Regions from separate parts of the Faecalibacterium sp. OF04-11AC genome, predicted to be linked through region 2. Evidence: a T-box and tRNA genes for the amino acid it is inferred to sense, from the RefSeq annotation. Region 2 holds a T-box; the other holds one or more tRNA genes.
What was found. The T-box of region 2 lies ahead of metG (methionine--tRNA ligase). A T-box ahead of a tRNA ligase gene usually reads a tRNA of that ligase, here a tRNA-Met.

Region 1 (3,398 bases), on a different contig from region 2:
GACGCTTTGCAGGCCGAGGGCATCCAGACGGCCGTCTTTTCCAACAAGGCCGACGAGTTTTGTGGAAAGATCGTGGAGCACTACTTTGGCAAGGGCAAGTTCACGGTCATCCGGGGCAGCCGCAAAGGCGTGCCCACCAAACCCGACCCGGCTGGCGTCTATGCCTGATGCAGGACATCGGGGCAGACCCCAAGACGACACTTTTCATTGGAGACAGCGATGTGGACATCCTCACCGGCCACAACGCCCACCTGCCCGCCATGGGCGTGCTCTGGGGTTTCCGGGGCGAAGCAGAGCTCACCGCCGCAGGAGCCGACGCGCTGGCTGCAAAACCGGAGGATATTCTGGACTATCTCCACAAGGCCAACCGCTGAATCCTGCAGAAAACAAAGCATCCCGCCGCATCCGGACAACGGACACGACGGGATTTTTTGTTGCAGTTTGTTCACGGCCTGTTTCTTGATTTTGCGGAGGATCTTCCCTATACTGTATTTCATTCCATTCCAGAAAATGACACAGGAGGGCACATCCATGGGAACCGAAAAGAAGACCTCTCCCAATGTAGAAAGCCGCCTACGGCACATTCTCCGGATGCCGCAGGAAGTTTATTCCGCCAGCGGCATCGTGGTCAACGGGCGGCGGCTCAAAAGCTTTGTTTTCACCACCGATCTTGCGATCATCCGCAATTGTGACGCAGACGCCGTATTTGCCGTTTATCCATTCACGCCTCAGCAGGCCATCAGCCATGCCATCATTCAGGCTTCTTACATCCCGGTCTTCTGCGGCGTCGGAGGCGGCACCACCAAGGGGATGCGCACCCTGCAGCTGGCCCAGGATGTGGAGGGGCAGGGCGCCATGGGCGTTGTGCTCAACTCCCCCATCTCGGACCTGAATCTGCTGGCCGTTTCCCGGGTGGTGGATATCCCAGTCATCATCACCATGACAAAGGCCGATACCAACATCCAGGCGCGGCTGGATGCAGGCGCTTCGATCCTGAATGTCGCCTGCAGCACCGAGACGCCTCAGGTCGTGCGGCGGATCCGGGAGCAGTTTCCGGACATTCCCATCATTGCCAGCGGCGGCAAGACCGGAGAAAGCATTGCCGAGACCATTGCCGCAGGTGCCAACGCCATCACCTACACGCCGCCCTCTCCGGCGGTGCTGTTCAAAGAGATGATGGAAAAATACCGGGAATGATATCATCAACAGTCGTCTCGCTCTGGAGACGTTCCTAATTCTCTTGGACCCGCGCACGAACAGACAGCCCACCGGGCTGTCTGTTGCCGCCTGCGGGCGGCCCGTGCTGTTCGATTCCTCGGACGGGTTGCATAAAAAAAACTCCCAATCCTGAGATTGGGAGTTTTTTTATGACCCGTACGGGAATCGAACCCATGTTACAGCCGTGAAAGGGCCGTGTCTTAACCGCTTGACCAACGGGCCTTAGAAATACAGAGCTTCGCTAAAACCTCCGACTTTCGTCATCCACTACTGCGGACAACCGTCCCCCTTATCTTAGCGAAACTCTGTAACATGGTAGCGGTAACTGGATTTGAACCGGTGACACTTCGGGTATGAACCGAATGCTCTAGCCAACTGAGCTATACCGCCATATTTATTTCGTGCACTTGAACAGTGCTTTATTATTATATCCAACCAGACCCATTTTGTCAACATCTTTTTTCAAAAAAATTCACTTTTTTCGTTCCACACGAAAACACCCCCGCCGATGCATCGCTGCACACAGGCGGGGGTGTTTTCAACCATCAGAGAAAACTCTGTGGAAAATTATTTCTTATTGGTCGGCACCATGACCTCCAGGCCGCCCATGTAGGGCTGCAGGACCTTGGGGATGGTAACGCTGCCGTCGGCCTGCAGGTGGTTCTCCAGGAATGCGATCAGCATACGCGGAGGTGCCACGCAGGTGTTGTTCAGGGTGTGGGCCAGATAGCTCTTGCCGTCCTCGCCCTTGATGCGGATGTGCAGGCGGCGTGCCTGTGCATCACCCAGGTTGGAGCAGGAGCAGACCTCAAAATACTTCTGCTGGCGGGGGCTCCATGCCTCGATGTCGCAGCTCTTGACTTTCAGGTCAGCCAGGTCGCCGGAGCAGCAGTTGAGCTGACGCACCGGGATCTCCATGCTGCGGAACAGCTCCACAGACATCTGCCACAGCTTCTCGTACCAGTCGGCGCTCTCCTCGGGGCGGCAGACGACGATCATCTCCTGCTTCTCGAACTGGTGGATGCGGTAGATGCCGCGCTCCTCAATGCCGTGGGCACCCTTTTCCTTGCGGAAGCAGGGGCTGTAGGAAGTCAGGGTCAGAGGCATCTTGCTCTCGTCGAGGGTCTGGTCGATGAAACGGCCGATCATGGTGTGCTCGCTGGTACCGATCAGGTACAGATCCTCACCCTCGATCTTGTACATCATGGCGTCCATCTCGGGGAACGACATCACGCCCTGCACCACGTTGCCGTGCATCATGAACGGGGGGATGACGTAGGTGAAGCCTTTGTTGATCATAAAATCGCGGGCGTAAGCCAGCACAGCTTCGTGCAGGCGGGCGATGTTGCCCAGCAGATAATAGAAGCCATTGCCAGCCACGCGGCCTGCAGCATCCATATCAATGCCGTCAAAGCTCTCCATGATCTCGGTGTGGTACGGGATGGGGAAATCGGGCACGACAGGCTCGCCGAAGCGCTGTGCCTCGACGTTATAGCTGTCATCGGGACCGATGGGCACGCTGGGGTCGATCATCTGGGGGATGGTGTACATGATCTCCTGGATGCGGGCGGCAAGCTTGCCCTCCTCAGCCTCCAGCTCGGCCATCTTGTCGGCATCAGCCTTGACGGCGGCGTTGTTGGCGTCGATCTGGGCCTGCAGCTCGGCTTTCTTGGCCTCGTCGGTGCACTTCTTCAGCTGGCCAAACAGCGGGCCGTTGGCCTTGCTGAGCTTGTTGCGGGCGGCCTTGAGAGACTCGACCTCTTTCAGGCACTCGCGGTACTTGGCATCTTTCTCGATGACTTCATCCACGAGCGGCAGCTTTGCGTCCTGGAATTTCTTCTTGATGTTTTCCTTGACCGCGTCCGGGTTGTCACGGACAAATTTGATATCAAGCATGATTTACTCTCCTTACTCTATTTCGGTTCGCACCGGAGAGGTTCTGCCCTCTCCGGTGCCGTTCAAAGGCGGGGGCCCGCCTTAGATCGCATTTTACGTCTGGTACTGGCCCAGCAGGTTGGCAAAAGCCTTGAGCTGCTCATCCGAGTAAAAATGGACAGTCAGCTTGCCCTTGCCATCGTGGTAGGCCACACGCACCTCGTTGCCGAGGGCCTGCTTCAGGCTCTCTTCCACCTCCACCGGGAGGGTGCTTTGAGGCGTGGGCGGCGTCAGCTTCCGCGCAG
Region 2 (3,398 bases):
CTTGGTGATGCGGGGATCGTCCTGCATCTTGAACATGAGGCCGTTCATTTCGTTCCGGGCCATCAGCTCTTTCTTCCGCTCCTCCGCGTCCACATACATACTGCGGAGCTTGTGGATATAGAACACACGGCCGTTGCGGCCCACACGGCGCTGTTTGAAGACCAGCGGGCCGGGGCTTTCCAGCTTGAGGGGGATGGCCACGATGGCAATGATGGGGATGCTGAGGATGCAGCCCACCAGACTGCCCACAATGTCCAGCATCCGCTTAAGGGCCTGGTCGCGGAGTTTGAGCTCCACGGTGCCCATGGTGACCACATTGCCGCCGGCGCAGCGGCTCAGGCTGCGGCTCAGGCGGGCGGTGCTGGTCTCATCGCAGCAGACATCCTCGATGCGGTCCAGCAGGGGCAGACGGAAATGGACGGTCAATCCCATGCTCTCCATCTCTTTCAGATAAGGCACAAAGGAATCACCGCTGTCCATGGGGATGTCCACATACACTTCATCCAGCGCGGCCTGCCGCAGCCAGTCCATAAAGGTATCGTAGTTGGCCTTGATGTCCACGCCCTCGATCTGGCCGCCGATCTGCTCTTCCGGGATCTCCAGCAGGGCAATGCCCGTCAGCCGCTTGGACCAGTCCCGCTGCAGCTCCCGCACCATTTCCCCGGCATGTTCGCCGGTGGTCACAACGCCCACCAGGCTTTCCATGCTGTTTTTCTTCCGGGTGGTGGTCAGCAGCTTTTTGAGCACACTGTGGAACACCGTCATCAGCACCACGTTGATGACCGGCACTGCCACCAGAAAATACCGGGAGCTCAGCAGCGGGGCCTTGGTCAACAGCAGGCCCGCCGAGTTGATGAGGGTCAGAATCAGGTTAAATTCGACCGAGATCTTCAACTCCCGTTTCCATGGACGGGTGGTAATGTTCTCGCTCTGGTCAAAGGTCAGAAACGTCAGCAGATAGGCCAGCATCAGCAGGCAGAACGCCTGGATGAGGTCGGGCGCGGTGTAGTTTCCACCTTGCCCAGCAGACCATCCACCATCAGCCAGCCCAGCGCCATGCTGAGGGCCAGCGAGAGGATGTCTGTTACAAAAGTGCAGACATACTGCAATTTTTCTCGCTTGGAAATCACGATTTTTCCATTCCTTCCTCGTTCACGATCATTTTCCCCCCAAGGGGACGATTCCTGTTTCCGCAAAAAGCCCTGTCCGTCAGGGCCAAAGAGGCACTTTGCAGGCCTCTGCCGGGCTCTATCGTCCGTCAATGGTTGATTTTATCACATTATCGAGAATGTTTCAATCCCAAAATTTTTCTTTCAGGCTTTTCAGTTGACAAACTCACTGTTTTTGCGTATTATAAGTAGAAGATGCAAAGGGGAAGTTCTGCCCCTTTGCACCCAGACTGCAAATCGGCTTTGACGAGAAGAGTACACCCCGTCCGCACCTGACAGAAAGCCCGGAGGATGGAAGCGGGCAGGCCGCGCGGAGTGGAAGATGGTCTCTGAGCCGCGCGGGCGAAAGGGAGTTTTCTCCCCCAGCCTGCGACGGGTGCGCCCGTTACCGCGCCGCGCTGGTACATTATTTATATACCAGCGCGCAAGGCTCTGCCTGCAAAGGCCGGGCGAACCAAGGTGGTACCACGAAAGCAATGCTCTCGTCCTTGGCCGGAGTTTCCGGCAAGGGACGGGAGCTTTTTGTTGCCGCAACAGAAAGGAAGAAACAGACCCATGAGTGAGCACAAAACATTCTACATTACCACTCCCATTTACTACCCCAGCGATAAGCTGCACATCGGCCACAGCTACACCACCGTGGCCTGCGACGCGCTGGCCCGCTTCAAGCGGATGCAGGGCTATGACGTCATGTTCCTGACCGGAACCGACGAGCACGGCCAGAAGATCCAGGACAAGGCAGCCGATGCAGGCGTCACTCCCAAGGAGTACGTCGATAAGATCGTTGCCACCGTCAAGGACCTGTGGAAGCTGATGGATGTCAGCTACGACCGCTTCATCCGCACCACCGACGATTACCACATGGAGTCCTGCCAGAAGATCTTCACCAAGCTGTACGAGCAGGGCGATATCTACAAGGGCGAGTACACCGGCCACTACTGCAAGCCCTGCGAGAGCTTCTGGACCGACAGCCAGCTGGTGGACGGCAAGTGCCCCGAGTGCGGCCGTGAGGTCTACGACGCCCACGAGGAAGCTTACTTCTTCAAGACCGGCAAGTACGCCGACCGCCTGCTCAAGCTCTACGAGGAGAACCCCCAGTTCATCCAGCCCGAGAGCCGCAAGAACGAGATGATCGCGTTCATCAAGCAGGGCCTGCAGGACACCTGCGTTTCCCGTACCTCTGTCAAGTGGGGCATTCCCGTCCCGTTCGACCCCAAGCACACCATGTATGTCTGGGTGGACGCCCTGAGCAACTATATCTCCGCCCTGGGCTACGGCAACGAGAAGTACCACGACTACGACAAGTTCTGGCCGGCAGACCTGCATATGGTGGGCAAGGAGATCCTCCGCTTCCACACCATCCTGTGGCCGGCCATGCTGATGGCTCTGGACCTGCCGCTGCCCAAGCGCGTGTTTGGCCATGGCTGGCTGCTGATGAACGGCGGCAAGATGTCCAAGTCCGTGGGCAATGTCGTGGACCCCGTGGTCCTGTGCGACCGCTACGGCGTGGATGCCATCCGCTATTTCCTGCTGCGTGAGATCCCGTTCGGCAACGACGGCATGTTCACCAACGAGGCCCTCATCAACCGCATCAACAGCGACCTGGCCAACGACCTGGGCAACCTGCTCAGCCGTACCGTGGCCATGTGCGAGAAGTACTTCGGCGGCACCGTCCACCATGTGGCCGGCACCGAAGCCATTGACACCGAGCTGGAAACCATGGTCAACGAGCTGGCCTCCAAGGTTTCTGCCGACATGGACAACCTGACCATTCCCCAGGCCCTGATGGAGATCTTCGCGGTCATTCAGCGCGCCAACAAGTACATCGACGAGACCGCTCCCTGGGCTCTGGCCAAGGACGAGGCCAACAAAGCCCGTCTGGAGAGCGTGCTCTACCACCTGTGCGAGGCCCTGCGCGTGGCTGCCGTCCTGCTGAACGCTTACCTGCCCTCCACCGCTCCCAAGATGATGGAGCAGCTGGGCCTGGATGCTTCCGCCCTCGACCTGAGCAAGACCGTTTACGGCGCGCAGGAGACCTACACCGTCCACAAGGGCGACGCTCTGTTTCCCCGCATCGACGTGGCCAAGGAGATCGCTTATCTGAAAGAGCAGGACGAGAAGCGCAAGGCCGCTGCCGCTGCTGCCAACAAGGCCAAGGAAGAGGCCGCAAAGCCCGCCGCCCCCAAGGAGGACGCTGCTGAGAGCAATGTGGACTTCACCCACGAGGAA

Region 1: it has a tRNA-Met gene. The T-box ahead of metG (methionine--tRNA ligase) is inferred to sense a tRNA for this amino acid. The anticodon was not compared.

What each region holds. Positions count from the first base shown of each region.
Region 1 covers NZ_QTVP01000041.1:10,723-14,120, reverse strand. Annotated here, with positions in the region: gene DXA70_RS12715 (HAD hydrolase-like protein) at 1-168, shown strand, start outside; gene DXA70_RS15595 (HAD hydrolase-like protein) at 168-374, shown strand; gene DXA70_RS12710 (hydrolase) at 532-1,197, shown strand; tRNA gene DXA70_RS12705 (tRNA-Glu) at 1,369-1,440, opposite strand; tRNA gene DXA70_RS12700 (tRNA-Met) at 1,532-1,608, opposite strand; gene serS (serine--tRNA ligase) at 1,786-3,114, opposite strand; gene DXA70_RS12690 (ParB/RepB/Spo0J family partition protein) at 3,208-3,398, opposite strand, start outside.
Region 2 covers NZ_QTVP01000010.1:16,366-19,763, forward strand. Annotated here, with positions in the region: gene DXA70_RS06845 (sugar transferase) at 1-969, opposite strand, end outside; gene DXA70_RS13760 (hypothetical protein) at 969-1,130, opposite strand; T-box leader at 1,404-1,662, shown strand; gene metG (methionine--tRNA ligase) at 1,725-3,398, shown strand, end outside.